One region of the Hydrogenophaga sp. UC242_53 genome, then DNA from elsewhere that is predicted to be linked to it. Evidence: predicted binding sites of a transcription regulator. Region 1 holds the regulator's gene; each other region holds the start of a gene.

Evidence for each region. The regulator LexA, encoded in region 1, represses DNA repair genes until DNA is damaged. The targets are predictions, from matches to a motif close to ACTGTATNNNNATACAGT.
Region 2: the regulator LexA is predicted to act here: its motif matches at 2,586-2,603, upstream of recA (recombinase RecA).
Region 3: the regulator LexA is predicted to act here: its motif matches at 2,737-2,754, upstream of ACFJI0_RS22545 (LexA family protein).

The regions. Positions count from the first base shown of each region.
Region 1 covers NZ_CP170552.1:2,286,300-2,291,833, reverse strand. Annotated here, with positions in the region: gene ACFJI0_RS11430 (FimV family protein) at 1-1,286, shown strand, start outside; gene ACFJI0_RS11425 (D-2-hydroxyacid dehydrogenase family protein) at 1,357-2,364, opposite strand; gene ACFJI0_RS11420 (hypothetical protein) at 2,481-2,633, opposite strand; gene lexA (transcriptional repressor LexA) at 2,988-3,665, opposite strand; gene ACFJI0_RS11410 (asparaginase) at 3,808-4,767, shown strand; gene ACFJI0_RS11405 (hypothetical protein) at 4,772-5,191, shown strand; gene ACFJI0_RS11400 (DUF6152 family protein) at 5,208-5,534, shown strand, end outside.
Region 2 covers NZ_CP170552.1:4,381,945-4,387,478, reverse strand. Annotated here, with positions in the region: gene ACFJI0_RS22090 (sensor histidine kinase N-terminal domain-containing protein) at 1-1,097, opposite strand, end outside; gene ACFJI0_RS22085 (response regulator) at 1,213-1,887, opposite strand; gene ACFJI0_RS22080 (MarR family transcriptional regulator) at 1,987-2,505, opposite strand; gene recA (recombinase RecA) at 2,640-3,761, shown strand; gene recX (recombination regulator RecX) at 3,779-4,240, shown strand; gene ACFJI0_RS22065 (MFS transporter) at 4,250-5,534, opposite strand, start outside.
Region 3 covers NZ_CP170552.1:4,476,880-4,482,413, reverse strand. Annotated here, with positions in the region: gene ACFJI0_RS22560 (hypothetical protein) at 1-215, shown strand, start outside; gene ACFJI0_RS22555 (hypothetical protein) at 492-701, opposite strand; partial or broken gene ACFJI0_RS22550 (Y-family DNA polymerase) at 955-2,264, opposite strand; gene ACFJI0_RS22545 (LexA family protein) at 2,305-2,682, opposite strand; gene ACFJI0_RS22540 (SOS response-associated peptidase) at 2,790-3,461, shown strand; gene ACFJI0_RS22535 (DUF6527 family protein) at 3,741-4,046, opposite strand; gene ACFJI0_RS22530 (HesA/MoeB/ThiF family protein) at 4,082-5,476, opposite strand; gene ACFJI0_RS22525 (E2/UBC family protein) at 5,479-5,534, opposite strand, start outside.

The sequences.
Region 1 (5,534 bases):
AACTGCGCAACGCCCGGGCCCAGAGCCAGAACAGCATTGGCGAGCTGAACGCCCAACTGAATGAGGCGCGTGACCAGCGCTACCGCAACTGGCTGGTGTACCTGCTGGGCGCACTGCTGTTGCTGACGCTTCTGGCGCTGCTGATGGCGTCGCGCCGCCGTCCAGCGCAGGCCGGGTCCGAGGCGTCCCGTGCGTGGTGGTCCTCGACGCCTGAAGACAAAACCATGCCGGCACAGCTCCGCAAGCCCGTGCGCCAGGGCGCCCCGATGGTGGCGGCCCCCGCGCCCGGCGGCGTGGAACTCGATCTCCACCTGGATCAGGATTCGTCGCTGGACGATTTGCAGGCCCTGGATGGCGCCGCTGCGCGCGAGAGCGATCCACAGTCGGAGTCGGCGGTTGCGCTGCCATCGCGCGACCGTCGGGATTTTTCACCGAGCGCCTTGGGCATCTCCCGTTCGGTGCGCACGGAAGAGTTGTTCGACATTCAGCAGCAGGCCGACTTTTTCGTGTCGCTGGGTGAAGACGAGCAGGCCATCCAAGTGCTGCGCAACCACCTGGCCGAGAGCCATGAGCCCAGCCCCCTGGCTTACCTGGATCTGTTCAAGCTCTATCACCGCCTGGGGCGCCGCGAAGACTACGACGCCCTGCGCGACGAGTTCAACCACGTCTTCAATGCCGGCGCGCCGCCCTTCAACCGCTACACCGACGGTGGTCGAGGCCTTGAAGCCTACGAAACGGCCTTCAGCCGCATTCAGTCGCTGTGGCCGGAGCCCCGGGTGCTGGACCTGATCGAGGAGTCGATCTTCCGGGACGCCAGCGACGACGAAGTCGAGGTGTTCGATCTCGAGGCGTACCGCGAGCTCTTGCTGTTGCACGCGATGGCCAAGGAGCTGATCAAGCGAGACGAGCCGTCCGCGGCAAAGCACAGCGAATTCCGGCACACGAACATGCAACCGCTGAAAGCCGACGGCCGGCGTCCGAGCGCGCCAGCCGGCAAGAAGCCCCCCGTCGCTGAAGAGCCTGCTGGCGGTCGCAACACCCAGCCGATGGACCTGGGTGTGCTGGTGCCTGCGTCGTCCCACCTGGGCCTGGACATCAACCTGAACGACCTCTCCGAGTTCTCTGCCTTCGAGGCCTTGTTGCCAGAGGTGTCGCCGCCCGTGGAGCCGACCGCCAAGGCAGGTGACGCCCAGGACCTGCCGCTGAGCAACCTGATCGATTTCGAGGTGTTGGACTTCATGCCGCCGGACGACGAGCCAGGCTCGAAGCCGGATGGCAAACGCTGACGCCCTTGGTACCCAGAAAAAACGCCGGTGACAACCGGCGTTTTTTCTGGGGTGAGGTCGATCGCAGCCATCAGCGTCGAACCTGCAGCGCGCCTGGATTGACGATATTGGTCGGTGTGCCCTTGATGTAGTTGACCACGTTGTCGAACGCAGAGGAGAAGTACATCTCGTAGCTGTCCTGCTCGACATAGCCGATGTGGGGCGTGCAGATGCAGTTTTCGAGCCGCAGCAGGGCATGGCCTTGCAGGATGGGCTCGGATTCGAACACGTCGATCGCGGCCATGCCCGGGCGACCCCGGTTCAGCGCGGCGATCAGCGCCTCGGGCTGGATGAGCTCGGCGCGGGAGGTGTTGACCAACAGCGCGGAGGTCTTCATGGCGGCGAGGTCTTCGGGTGTCACACAGCCCGCGTTGCTCTCGCTCAGCCGCAAGTGCAGGCTCAGCACGTCGGCCGTTTCAAACAGGGCTGCCTTGCTGGGGGCCACATCGAAACCATCGGACGCGGCGCGGGCACAGCTTTCTTCGCTGCCCCACACGATCACGCGCATGCCGAAGGCCCGCCCGTAACCTGCCACCATCTGCCCGATGCGGCCGTAGCTCCAGATGCCCAGCGTCTTGCCACGCAACACCATGCCCACGCCGAAATTGGCGGGCATGGCAGCAGCCTTCAGCCCGGCCTGTTGCCAGGCGCCATGCTTGAGGTTGGAGACGTATTGCGGGATGCGGCGCATGGCCGCAAGCATCAGGGCCCAGGTGAGCTCGGCGGTGGAGACGGGTGAACCCACGCCCTCGGCCACCGCGATGCCACGCTCGGTGCAGGCATTGACGTCCACATGCCCGCCCACGCGCCCGGTCTGGGCGATGAGTTTGAGCCGGGGGAGTTTTTCAACCAGTTGACGGGTGATGGCGGTGCGTTCCCGGATCAGGACCAGCACATCGGCATCGCGCAATCGGATGGACAGCTGGCCCACGCCCTTGACCGTGTTGGTGAAGACTTTGGCCGGGTAAGGCTCCAGTTTCTCGGCACACCGCAGTTTGCGCACAGCGTCCTGATAGTCATCAAGGATCACAATATTCATGACCCTATTGTGCCTTCACCTCCCAGGCCTTCCGGGCCGCTGACCCCTGGTTACAAGCAGGCACGGCGCGCCGGGAGCCTGGAGGATGGCCGTGTGCTCGCTGGCGGCGGCCGAGTTCAGGCCGCGCGCGTGGACAGCTGGCGTTCCTGGTCGGCCAGTCGATCGAGTTCGGCGCACACATCGTTGATGCGGCCCGAGATCACCAGCCTGACACCGGCCCGGTGCGCCGCCGCGGGGCCGGTCTGCTGCAGCACGCGCACGCGAGGCACAGGGTCCGCTGCCGGTGGCACGGCCCGCAAGACAAGTGGACTGCGGGCCGTGCTGGCGCGCTTGAGCCACCCGGCACGCGCAAAGCGCTGTACAACCTGCGTGCGCACGGGCTCGTTGGCGGCCGTTGCCCGGCGAAGGGCGGGAGAGGGCAACCAGCAGTCGATCAACTGCAAAGGGGCGCGCCACGTGTTGGTGTTGAAAATTTTTCCCATGCGAAACTCCATTGGGTGGGGTTGAACACAGGCAGGATTGCAAAATCAAACGCCTTCGCAGGGATGTGTCCTTGTGGTGGGTTGTGCACCCACCGGGACCAAACGCCCGCCACCTGCTGAGGCGACACGGACCGGGATCGGTCAGAGCTGGAAGCTGTTGCGGATCAGGCCCACGGCGAGTCCTTCGATTTCGAATGGCTCGCCCGGTTCGACGACGATGGTCTTGTAGTCGGGGTTTTCCGCGTGCAATTCAATCAGGTGCTGGCGCCGCATGAAGCGTTTGACGGTGACGTCGTCACCCAGGCGGGCCACCACGATCTGGCCGTTCTTGGCTTCCTTCGTGGCCTGCACGGCGAGCAGATCGCCGTCCATGATGCCGATGTCGCGCATGGACATGCCACGCACCTTGAGCAGGTAGTCGGGCGTGCGCTGGAACAGGCTGCGCTCGACCTGGTAGGTCTGGTCCACATGCTCCTGCGCCAAGATGGGCGAACCGGCTGCGACGCGACCGATCAGGGGGAGCACCAGCTGGGCCAGGCTGGGGATCGGCAGTGTAAGCTGGCGCCCGCGCGAATCGTTGATGGACTGCAGGTCTTCGCTGCGCAGGCGGATGCCTCGCGAAGTGCCACTGACCAGTTCGATCACGCCCTTGCGTGCCAACGCTTGCAGATGCTCTTCGGCGGCATTGGCCGACTTGAACCCGAGTTCGCTGGCGATTTCGGCACGGGTGGGCGGTGCGCCGGTGCGTGCGATCGCCGTCTGGATCAATTCCAGAATCTGTTGCTGCCGGGCGGTGAGCTTCGGTGCGGTATGGGGCATGTCGAGCATGAGGACCTCGTCGTGAACGTGGTGGCCAAGGGGAACGCCATCTGGGAAGACAGGAACAATGCGGGAAGTGGCTGATACCTGTTTTCTTATCCAGTATCTGTATTTTTAACCAGTTTTCAAGGATTGGCAAGTGGTGGACACAAATCAGGGCCGGCGGCTCGTGATCCTGGGCACGGGCGGCACCATCGCCGGGCGTGCGGCGCAGGCGGGCGACAACGTGGGCTACGTGGCGGGGCAGGTCGGCGTGGCCGATCTGGTGGCGGCCGTTCCGGCTTTGGCCGGCGTGCCGTTGGAGGTGGAGCAGGTCGCCCAGATCGACAGCAAGGACATGGGCCTGCCGGTGTGGCAGGCCCTGGCGGCACGGCTCCAGGCGCATCTGGACGATCCCCAGGTGTCGGCGGTGATCGTGACGCACGGCACCGACACCCTGGAGGAAACGGCGTTCGTGCTGCAGCGCCTGCTCCAACCCACCAAGCCTGTGGTGCTGACCTGCGCGATGCGCCCGGCTTCCGCGCTGGTGCCGGATGGGCCGCAGAACCTTGCCGACGCGCTGGCCGTGGTGCGGCATGGGGAGGCCGGCGTGGTGGTGGTGTGTGCCGGACAGGTGCACGGCGCGCTGGAGGTGGCGAAGGAGCACACCTACCGCCTGGACGCTTTTGACTCTGGAGACGCGGGGCCGCTGGCTTGTGTGGAGGAGGGGGAGGTGCGCCGTTTCCGATCCCGGGGCGCCTCCGTTGCTTCCCACGATCCAGCCCCGCTGGCCCGCTTCCTGGCGGCCGACGCCCTGCCTCGGGTCGAACTGGTGACCAGCCATGCCGACGCGGACGGCAGCCTGGTGCGGGCCTTGATGGCGCCAGGCGCCGCCCGTCCCTTGCGGGGCATCGTGGTGGCCGGCACGGGCAACGGTACCGTTCACCAGGCGCTGACCGATGCGCTGAATGCCGCGCAGGCACAACGGGTGCGGGTGGTGCTGGCGACGCGTTGTGCGCGCGGAAGGGTGGTGCCGCACGCTGGCCTGCCATTCGCGCACTCGGCCGGGCTCTCGCCGGTCAAGGCCCGGTTGGCGCTGGCGCTGGACCTGCTGATGGAATGACGCGATGTTCGCCGCGCTCGGTGCCCACGCCTGGGCGTACCCCATGCTGGAAGTGGCCCATCTGCTGGGCGTGGCGCTGTTGCTCGGCAACCTGACGCTGCTGGAACTGCGGGTGTTCGGCTGGGGCCAGAGCCTGCCTGTGGAGCCCCTGGCGAAACTGAGCCTGGGCCTGGTGGCGGTGGGTTTCGCACTGGCCGCCGTGTCGGGCCTCCTGATGTTCGGTACCCAGGCCGGGGAACTGCTGGCCAATCGCGTGTTCACAGCCAAGATGGTGTTGATCATGCTGGCGGGGTGCAACGCCGGCTGGTTCCACGCCCGCCGATCGCTGCAGCGCCAGGACCGCACTGCGCGCCTCTTGATGCTGCTGTCGTCGGCCTTGTGGCTGCTGGTGCTGACCTGCGGCCGTTGGATCGGTTACGTGTGATGGGAAGGAGATCTCCATGCAACGACGTGATGTGATTCGGACCGGGGCCTGGCTGGGCCTGGGGGGTTGGGGCGGTGGGGCGCTGGCCCACCATGGCTGGAGCAGCTTCGACCAGGACCGTCCGCTCTACCTGGAGGGGCGGGTGGTCGAGGTGAAGTGGCGCAACCCGCACGCCGAGCTGGTGCTGGAGCTGCCCGAGGCCCTGCGCCTGCCGGCCGACCTCGGCCAACGCCCTTTGCCCGCCCAGACGGCGGGCATCGACGGGCCCGCGCTGCTGGCCAAGACCGTGTTGCCCACGCGCCGCGACCGGCGCTGGGAGATCGAACTGGCGCCGCTGTTCCGG
Region 2 (5,534 bases), 2.1 Mb from region 1:
GTGACCACGCCGCCGCGCCCGCTGTAGTTGATCGCGTTGTCCACCAGGTTGCGCACCATCTCCTGCAGCAGGATGGGGTTGCCGTCCATCAGACAGTCTTCCGGCACCTCCTCGGGGCCTTCGCAGCCCAGGTCGATGCCGTGTTCCAGCGCGCGCGGCACCGAGTCCTGCACCACACCGCGCACCAGGCGCGCCAGGTCCACGCGCGCGCTGGGCAGGGTGCGGCCGGTGGTCTCGGCGCGCGCCAGCGCGAGCAGCTGGTTCACGGTGTGCGTGGCGCGTGAGCTGGAGCGCGCGATCTGCTTGAGCGAGCTGTGGATTTCCTCCGCGTTGCTCTCGCGCTGGGCCAGTTCGGCCTGCATGCGCAGGCCGGCCAGCGGCGTCTTGAGCTGGTGCGCCGCGTCGGCCAGGAAGCGCCGCTGCGTGGTGAGCGAGGCCTTCAGGCGCGTGAGCAGGTCGTTGATCGACGACACCAGCGGCGCAACCTCCTGCGGGATGGCCGACTCCTCGATCGGGCTCAGGTCGTCGGGCTTGCGCGCGCGGATGCGCTGCTCCAGCTCGTTGAGCGGGCGGATGCCACGCACCAGCGCCAGCCACACCAGCAGCACGGCCAGCGGCAGGATGACGAACTGCGGCACCATCACGCCCTTGATGATTTCGGCCGCCAGCGTGGAGCGCTTGCCGCGCGTCTCGGCCACCTGCATCAGCACCAGGTGCTGGGCGTCGTTGCGTTCGAGCCAGGTGTAGGCCACCCGCACCTCGTCGCCGCGCACCACGTCGTCGCGCAGCAGCACGCGGCCGGCCTCGGGCGTCTCGTCCTCGCGCGGGCGGGGAAAGTCCAGCTCACCGCTGACGAGCTTGCCGCGCGGGTCGATCACCTGGTAGTAGACGAGGTCGCTGTCGTCGGCGCGCAGCAGGTCGCGCGCCTGCGCGTTGAGGTTGAAGCTGATCTGCCCGTTCTGGTTCGCCACGAACTGCGTGAGCGCCTGCAGGTTGAACTCCAGCGCACGGTCGAACGGTTTGCTCGCGATGCCCTGGGCCACGAACCAGGTCAGGGCCAGCGACAGCGGCCACAGCAGCAGCAGCGGCGTGAGCATCCAGTCCAGGATCTCGCCGAACAGACTGCGCTGTTCGCGCTGGAACAGGCCGAACGACTTCGGGATGGGGCGGCCCGCCACCGGCGGCGGTGCGGCCTCGATCAAAGCCTCGGTTTCAGCCGGCGATTTTTTCAAGGCAGTAGCCCAGACCGCGCACGGTGGCGATGCGGATCGGGCCCTTCTCGATCTTCTTGCGCAGGCGGTGGATGTAGACCTCGATGGCGTTGTTGCTCACCTCTTCGCCCCACTCGCACAGGCGCTCGACCAGCTGGTCCTTGCTCACCAGGCGCCCGGCGCGCTGCAGCAGCACCTCCAGCAGGCCGAGTTCACGCGCCGAGAGCTCGACCATCTTGCCGTCGATGGTGGCCACGCGGCCGGCCTGGTCGTATTCGAGCGGGCCGTGGCGGATGGTGTTGGTGGAGCCGCCCATGCCGCGCCGGGTGAGCGCGCGCACGCGGGCTTCGAGTTCCTGCAGCGAGAACGGCTTGGCCATGTAGTCGTCGGCGCCGTAGTCCAGGCCCTTGACGCGCTCCTCGATGCTGTCGGCCGCGGTGAGGATGAGCACCGGCAGCGTGGAGCCGCGCGAACGCAGGCGCTTGAGCACCTCCAGGCCGTGCAGCCGGGGCAGGCCCAGGTCCAGGATCAGCAGGTCGAACTCGTTGTTGGTCAGCAGGGCGGCGTCGGCCTCGGTGCCGCTGGTAACGTGATCCACCGCCGCGCCGGCGGCGCGCAGGCTGCGCAGCAGGCCGTCCGCCAGCACGTGGTCGTCTTCGGCAATCAGGATGCGCATGGGAAGGTCTCCTGGGTGGCTGCCGGGGCAGCGCTTCATCGGGGATGCCCGGCATCGGGCGAACCATTTTAGGCCGCGCAGGCCCCTGCGGCACGGTGTTCAGCGGGGTGGCACGGCCGCGCGCGCGCCGGGTGATTCCGAGCCATAGGCCTCCAGGCCGAGCGCCACCACGGTGCGCACCGCGTCGCCCACCTGGGCGCGGAATTCCGCCTCGGCCTGGGCCACGGCCTGGCGGAACGCCTCCAGCCACAGCAGGCCGGTGTCGGTGAACACGATGCGCCGTGCCCGCGCATCGCGCGCGTCCGCCTCGCGCCGCACCAGGCCCCAGGCCTCGCACTGCGTCACCAGGTCGCCCATGGCCTGCTTGCTCATGCCCGCCTGGTGCGCCAGCTCGGTCAGGCGCGAGCCGTGCAGGCCCAGGTGGCGCGTGATGTGGATGTGCGCGGCGCCCACCTGCGCCCGCGCCGCCAGGTGCGAGAGCGCCAGCGGCACGTTGGCGTCGTGCGCCATCAGGCTGAGCACGCGCTCGTCGAAGCGGCGCAGCGCCAGGCCCATCAGGCGCCCCAGGTGGCCGCCGCGCCAGCGGTCGTCGGGCAAAACAGGGGCGGTGTCGGGCATTCGCTGATGGTAAGGCAAACTGACCAAATAACGCCTTGTTCGAATTCAACCTGCCTGTAAACTCCTGCTCAAGCATCCAGCCTGTACGCATTTACAGGCTTTGCGAACCTCTACCACCCGCTCAGGAGCCCCTCATGGACGCAGCCGTCAAGAACAACCCCCTCAACAGCGAAAAAGCCAAGGCCTTGCAGGCCGCGCTGGCCCAGATCGAAAAGCAGTTCGGCAAGGGCACCATCATGCGGTTGGGCGAGGGTGAGGTGATCGAGGACATCCAGGTCGTCTCCACCGGCTCGCTGGGCCTGGACATCGCCCTGGGCGTCGGCGGCCTGCCCAAGGGCCGCGTGGTCGAGATCTACGGCCCGGAATCCTCGGGCAAGACCACGCTGACCCTGCAGGTCATTGCCGAAATGCAGAAGCTCGGCGGCCAGTGCGCCTTCGTCGATGCCGAGCACGCGCTGGACATCCAGTACGCGCAGAAGCTCGGTGTGAACCTGCAGGACCTGCTCATTTCCCAACCCGACACCGGCGAGCAGGCGCTCGAGATCGTCGACAGCCTGGTGCGTTCCGGCGCGGTCGATCTGATCGTGGTCGACTCGGTGGCCGCGCTCACGCCCAAGGCCGAACTCGAAGGCGAAATGGGCGATTCGCTGCCCGGCCTGCAGGCCCGCCTGATGAGCCAGGCGCTGCGCAAACTCACGGCGCACATCAAGAAGACCAACTGCATGGTCATCTTCATCAACCAGATCCGCATGAAGATCGGTGTGATGTTCGGCAGCCCCGAAACCACCACCGGCGGCAACGCGCTGAAGTTCTACGCCTCGGTGCGCCTGGACATCCGCCGCACCGGCACGATCAAGAAGGGCGAGGAAGCGATCGGCAACGAGACCAAGGTCAAGGTGGTCAAGAACAAGGTCTCGCCACCCTTCAAGACGGCCGAGTTCGACATCCTGTTCGGCGAAGGCATCAGCCGCGAGGGCGAGATCCTCGATCTGGGCGTGGTGCACCGCGTGATCGAGAAGTCGGGCGCCTGGTACGCCTACAACGGCGAGAAGATCGGCCAGGGCCGCGACAATGCGCGCGAATTCCTGCGCGAGAACATCGAACTGCGCGTGGAGATCGAGAACAAGGTGCGCACCGAGCTGGGCGTGCCGCTGCTGCCGGTGGACGAAGCGCCGGCGCCCGCCAAGGGCGGCAAGGCCGAAAAGGCCGAGAAGGCGGCCAAGGCCAAGGACGTTGACGCCACGCCGGCGGCCTGATCCCCGCCCTTGCGCGCATGGCCTTCGACCAGATTTCCCTCAAAGGCCGTGCGCTGCGCCTGCTCGCCGGGCGCGAACATTCACGCGCCGAGTTGCAGCGCAAGCTGAGCGTGCACGAAACCGAGCCCGGCGAGCTGGCGAAAGCGCTGGACGAGCTGGAGGCCAAAGGCTTCATCAACGAGCAGCGCGTGCTGGAGTCGGTGCTGCACCGGCGCTCGGCCCGCCTGGGCGCGTCTCGCGTGCGCCAGGAACTGCAGGCCAAGGGGCTGGACCCGCAGGCGGTGGCCGAGGCGGTGGCGGGCCTGCAGGGCTCAGAAGAAGCGCGCGCGCGCGAGGTCTGGCGCAAGCGCTTCGCCGGACCGCCGGCCGACGCCGCCGAGCGCGGCAAGCAGATGCGTTTCCTGCTCACGCGCGGCTTTGGCGCCGAGGTGGTGCGGCGCGTGGTGAAGGGCGCTCCGGCCGACGACAGCGAGGACTGAACGCGCGCGTCAGCGTGGCTGGGTGGCCGAGGCGCCGCCCGGCGCCCGGGGCGGGCGCAGCATGCGCCAGGCCAGCAGGCCGCTGGCCACCATGATGCCCGTGCCCAGCACCGCGGCGGCCTGCAGCCCATCGACAAAGGCGGTGCGCGCGGCCAGCCCCAGGGCCTCGGCCAGCGGCGCGGGCAGGCTTTCGGCGACCCGCAGCGCGCCGCCCAGGGTCGAGGCTTCGGCCACGGCCTCCTGGGGCAGGCCCGCCGGCAACTGGCCCGCCATGCCGGCGCGGTAGAGGCCCGTGGCCATGCTGCCGAACACCGCGATGCCCAGGGCGCCGGACAGCTCCGCGCTGGTCTCCGACAGGGCCGATGCCGCGCCCGCGCGCTCGGGCGGCGCCGAGCTGATGACGATGTCGTTGCCCAGCGTGAACACCGGCGCCATGCCGATGCCCATGAGCGTCATGCCCACGACCAGCGCGGCAAGGCCATGGGGGCCATCGACCAGCGCCACGCCCGCGAAGCCGACCGCTGCCACCGCCAGCCCCGTCACCATGGTGCGGGGCGCCGAACAACGTTGCGCGATGGCCGGTGTCAGCATCGAACCGACCACGAACGACAGGGCCCAGGGCACGGTGCACAGGCCCGCCACCAGGGGCGAGAGGCCCAGCACCAGCTGCAGGTGCTGCGAGATGAAGATGTAGACGCCGAACATCGCGAACGAGGTAAGGGCATAGGTGCAGATGGCGGCCGCGAAGCGGGGCTGGCCGAACAGCCGCAGGTCGAGCAGCGGGTAGGCGATGCGGCGCTGGCGCCGCACGAAGGCCACGCCCGCCGCGAGGCCGAGCGCCGCAGCCACCCAGGTCGGCGCGTCCACATGGCCTTCGGCCGCCTGCTTGAGCGCGAACACGCCGCCGAGCACGGCGGTGAGCGAGAGCGCCACGCTGCCCAGGTCGAGCCGGCCCGCCTCGGGGTCGCGGTACTCGGGCAGCAGGAAGGGGCCCACCGCCAACAGCAGCAACATCACCGGCACCGCGGCCCAGAAGATCGCGGGCCAGGCGAAGTACTGCAGGATCACGCCACCCACCAGCGGGCCGATCGCGCCACCCACCGAGTAGCTCGAGATCCAGATGCCGATGGCGATGCGGCGCTCGCGCTCGTCGCGGAACATGTTGGAGATGAGCGAGAGCGTGGACGGCGCCAGCGTGGCGCCGGCGATGCCGAGCAGCGCGCGCGTGGCGATGAGGGCCTGCGCGGTGGTGGACAGGGCCGCCGCCACCGAGGCGGCCGCGAACGCCATCGCC
Region 3 (5,534 bases), 2.2 Mb from region 1:
CATTCTGCGAAGATGTCGGGTACAAGATCCTGAAGCGTCGCGCCACCGAAAAGACTTGGACTGATGAGCGACGCAAGGAGAGTGCCCTTGGCTTCTCAGATATGCAGCGGCTGCTTGTCTTTCCATATAACGTGCCAAAGACTACGCTGACTCTGCTCTGGGAGAGGTGCTCAGAAGACTTTAAGTGGCGGCCGCTTTTTCCAGGCTTTGACTAAGGGGCGCGTTGAGGCTGTGGCAGCGGGCCAAACAGTCTGCCCGCCTCTCAGTGCTTCAGTTGCCCACAGATCCAGTTCGTCCGGCGTCATCCTCTCGCTGTGTTGTCTATCGGCGGAACGGCGTGCCGACCGGATGATGGCCGGTGCAGCCTGTCGCCTGCAGCGATCAATAGCCGGTTCTGGCAAATGCCGCCGCTCCAGTATCCGCACCCGAATGACTCAGATCAGTCTGGAACAGTCACCCAGCCATTCAACGTGCCCGGTATCTATGTGACGTCACAGCGGGCTTGGCGAGCGATAGACCTTCACTGGACCTGCGCCCTTGTACACCACCTCGCCGTTTGCAATCACGATCACGAGCACGGTCTCCAAGCTGGGCAACTCGATGACGTGGTACTCGTGCGGTTCCAGTGGCAAGCGAGTCTCGCGGTAGCGGGTCACACCATCGGTTGTGGGATGCCATAGCGGCGTCGGATGCTGGTTCATCAAAATGGCGCAGCGGATACGAACACTTCGACCGGCCCTGGACCTTGATACACCGCTTCACCGGTGGCCCCTATCCGCACGATCCACCAGTCATCTCGCTGCTCCACCTCATACGCGACCGCAGGCAACTCGAGCACCGTCTCCACCGGGAAAGGGAGTCCATCCGGTACTGGGTGTCGCAGCAGTGTGGGATGCCCTGGAGGAAAGTTCACGGTGGGCATCATACGGGTGGGGGTATGACAATCGGCTCTGCTCACGCCCTCGCCACGGGCACATCCTCAAGCCGTGTCGTGTACTGAGGCGTACGGCGCTCCTGCTTCATGCCCCACACCCGCTGAGGACCGACCTTTCCTGTAGATGCGGTGTGTACCGTGCCTTTGCCGTATCGCCCGTTGATCGCATCCATCGCGCCCATGAGCTGTGAACGATCGCGCTTCGGCTCGTCGTCCGCAGGCGTCTCCAGATCCAGCTCACGTTGCAGCACATCTGCGGATTGCAGGTCCACCAGGATGACCCCGGCCTTGATGAACCGGTACCCTGGCACGTACATGTACCGCATGCCGTCCGCAGCGGCCTGAGCCAGTGCCAGCGTGTCGTCGGTGGGTCGGCGCAGGGGTACCACCACGCTGCGGGAGAGTTGCGGCCCGGGCCGATAGGGTGAGGTGTGCATGAACACCAGCAGCTCGGTGGCCAGGCTCTTCTGCGAGCGCAGCTTCTCGGCCGCTCGCCCGGCATACTCACTCACCGCTTCGATAAGGGGCGCCAGTTCGTGCATGGGCTTGCCGAACGACCGCGTGCAGGCGATTTGCTGTTTTTGTCCGGGCGCGTCGTCGAGCTCAATGCAGGGCTGCCCCTGGAGCTCGCGCACCGTGCGCTCCAGTGTCACGCCCCATCGGCGGCGGATGGTGGCCGGGTCCATGCGCGTGAGATCCAGGACGGTGCGCACGCCTTCCTCCTGGAGTTGCTTGCCGATGCGGGGTCCCACGCCCCAGACGGCACCCACTTCGGAGGCCCGGAGCACGTCCTCCAGGTCTTGCGCAGGCAAAGTCGCCAGGTTGCACACCTGCGTCAACTCGCTGGGGTAGCTACCAGGCTTGCGTTCCGCGGTCTTGGCGATGTGGTTCGCCAGCTTGGCCAGGGTCTTGGTTTGTGCGATGCCGATGCAGCATGGAATGCCGACCCACTGCAGGATGCGTTCACGAACCGTCTTGGCCCGCTTCACCAGATCACCGCGTACACCCTGCAGTCCAATGAAGCTCTCATCGATCGAATAGATCTCCTGGGTGGGGCCCAGCCCCGCGGCCAGGCTCATCATCCGGTCGCTCATGTCGCCGTACAGCGTGAAGTTGGCCGACAGAGCCACCAAACCCGCTTCCTGCTCCAGATGCTTGATCCCGAACCAGGGGGCGGCCATCTTTATGCCCAGGTCCTTGGCTTCGTTGGAGCGCGCGATGGCGCAACCGTCGTGTTGGAGAGAACGACGACAGGCCGGCCGTTCAGGCTGGGCCGGAACACCCGCTCGCACGAAACATAGAAATTGTTGCCATCGACCAGGGCGTACATGGCCGCATCGCTCGCGTCGGGTGGAAGGGGTGGAAGGGGTTCAGACGGCGAAGCGCTTGATGCAGGAACTGACCACACCCCACACTTCGATCGTCTGACCGTCCCGGGGCACGATGTCCGGGAAGGTGGGGTTGGCCGCCTTGAGGCGAACCCGCCCCGCGCGCTGGTGCAGATACTTCACCGTGAACTCGCCATCGACCACGGCCACGACCACCTGGCCATGGTGGGGTTTGATGGCTCGGTCAACCACCAGCGTGTCACCGTCGTCGATGCCGGCGTCCCGCATGGAGGTGCCCGCCACGCGCAGCAGGAAGGTTGCCTGGGGGTGCGTGACCAGGATCTGGGTCAGGTCCAGCCGGTTGACCGAGAAGTCCTCGGCCGGCGACGGAAACCCTGCGCGCACAGGAGCAGCGGGCATAGGCAGCTCGAGCGGGGACGCCATAAAGGTCACGGGCGTTGAGCTGGTACAGATACTGTTCATATGTACAGTATACGGCGGCAGGCCGTTTCCGACCAGAATTCCCCATGTGTTCGAACTATGTGGCCGTGACCAGCACGGAGCGCCTGCGGATGTACTTCGGTGTGGAGGCGCCACCGCCCACGGTGAAGGCCGAGGTCTGGCCGATCTATGAGGCTCCCTTCATCCGCCGGCATCCGAACAAGGATGTGGGCGACGAGGCCGTTCCCCCGCGCGAGGTCAAGGCTGGTCTCTTCGGAATGATTCCGCACTGGGCGGGTGAACTTAGCTTCGGGCGGCGGACCTATAACGCCCGGTCAGAGACGGTGGCGGAGAAGCCCAGTTTTCGGGATGCCTGGCGCAACGGTCAGCACTGCGTCGTGCCCGTGGAGTACATCTACGAGCCCGACTGGCGCAGTGGTGTGGCGGTTCCCACACGCATCCAGCGCAAGGATGGCCTGCCCATGGGCATCGCCGGGCTGTGGACCAGCAACCGCAAGGCAACGGGCGATGAGGTGTTCAGTTTCACCATGCTCACCGTCAATGCCGACGACCACGAACTGTTCAAGCACTTTCACAAACCACAGGATGAGAAGCGCATGGTGGTGATCCTGCATGCCGACCAGTACGACACCTGGCTCGATGCGCCGACTGCGCGTTCGATGGAGTTCATGCGGCAGTTTCCTGCGCACTTGCTGATCTCAACGCCGGAGCCTGAGAGGGGAAAACGTCAAAGGTGAAGTTCGGATCACGCGTGTATGCGGATTGGGCCGCCCAAGCAAAGGTCCCACGCCTACTTTGAAGTCGGCTTAAGGCTGACGGTGGTCGTTCGACGAAGTCGACGGGAAAGACGGCCTCCGACCCAAAGCGGACCCATCCCTAGGCGAAGCTAGCCGTCAGCGCGTTGAGCCGCCTCATACTCCAAGTCAGTCTATACACATTCGCCCGTTCTCGGCCGCACAGCGCTCTGAACTCCGCACGAACCTTGTCCAGTGCGGACGCACGCTGTCATCGACAATCTACGAGTCCTGTGGATAGGCCCAAAGCACCTTTCCTTTCTTGATGTAGAAGTGACTGCGACACCCCTTGGTCCGCCAAACAGACGGCCACAGAGAGATCGAGCCCAGCGGGTGGATGGCGTGTCGCCATCTCGGGTTGTCGTTCTCGATCAAACTGAGCGTGATGACGTCACCGCATCCACATGGACAGATGAGCTGCGCGGACCAAGGCTTCGGTTGTTCCCCGATCAAGTAGACAAAGCCGGGACGGGTCACAGGCGGCGGATCCTCAGCCCACGCATAGACGTACTTTAGGCGCGGGTCCATTACAAGCCTGAAGGCACGCGCAAGACGACCCAATATCATGATTTGGCTCCGGCGCTGAGTTCGGGCATGTCGAGCATGGGTTCGACGTCTCCTCGGCCCACGTGGCGCTTGAAGACCGGACAAGGTGGTCCGTCCGTTTCGCCCGCGAATATGCCATGCGACAGACTGACTCGAAAAGTTGCGGTGTCTCCGTTGGAGTCCATGCGGTAAGGATGCAGGCGCGCCAGGAACTCATTGATCGCCAGGCTCGCGATCAGCATGTTCAATTGAATGACGGCCGGCTGGTCCTCATTGACGCCCTTGATATAACCCTCGCCTAAGAGCTTGCGGTATTCGCCGGGATCCGTGCGATAGAGTCCAGCGACGCGGACCTGCTCCATGGTGAACAGGTGGCGGCTCAGCAGGCTCGATCCGCCGGGCTGGAGGTAGTGAACCGTACCGCACACCTGGTCGACACCACCGGCGCCGTCGGCGTCGATGCGCACCCCCAAGTCGAAATAGGGAATGGCATAAAACGAGGCCAGCTTGTTCAGCGCAAACCGCCCGTCTACCGAGTCCATACAGCCGAAGAGGACGTCGCAACTCGCCAGCGCTCGCACCACCTCGCGGTTGAATAGGATGCTCTGGAACGCCAGCACGTCTGTGCCCAACTCCAGTTGAGAGATGGTTCGCCGCGCGAGTTCGACTTTGGGCAGCCGGGCAGCGACGTCGGCCATCGTTGAATTCAGGATCCGGTTGAGATTCTTGCGTTCAACGACGTCAGGGTCGACCAGCACCAGCGATCCGACGCAGTTGCGCGCCAGCTGCTCGATGACCGGGCTTCCCGTTCCCGAGCACCCGACAACCCCGACGCGCAAACGGGTCAACTTCTCGTAGGTGCCCTGGCCGAAGGTCTGCGCAATCCGGCGACCTTGCTCCGGAACGGCCTGAGTGTCACCTGGGGCATCGAACACCCGGATGTCGTCTCCTACGACCGTCACTCTCGCCAGTGTCTCGAAGCTGCCATCGGGCGCCACGATACGGCCGAAACAGCGGCCATCGTCCATCACCACGACACTGCAATGGGGCTGGTTCTGATCCATCCAGCCATGAATGCTGGGGAACAAGGCCCGGTCGGACTCGTCATCGATTGCAGAGAACCGATCAAACCCCCGGTGCCCGTGGACCTTCACGAGCGACATGTTGTGCTTGTTCGCTTCCGCCAGTAGCGGCAGCAGAATGGCCGTGGACCACGTCACCCGATCGGGTCTGCGGACGCTGCATTGGTCGTAGGGCACAAGCACGACCTTGCGCGCCACCAGCCGATGGCCATAGGCGGACTTTGCGCGACCACACAACACGATGGCGACGGCTTCGCAGCCGTCCGGCGGAAAAAGGTGAGAGGCCAACTCCTCGAACTGGAACTGCGCCAACGTCAACGACACGCCCATGCTCAGACCTTCTTGAGTTCCTGCGCCAGCCATTCCTGCACAAGCGCGAAGTGGGTGC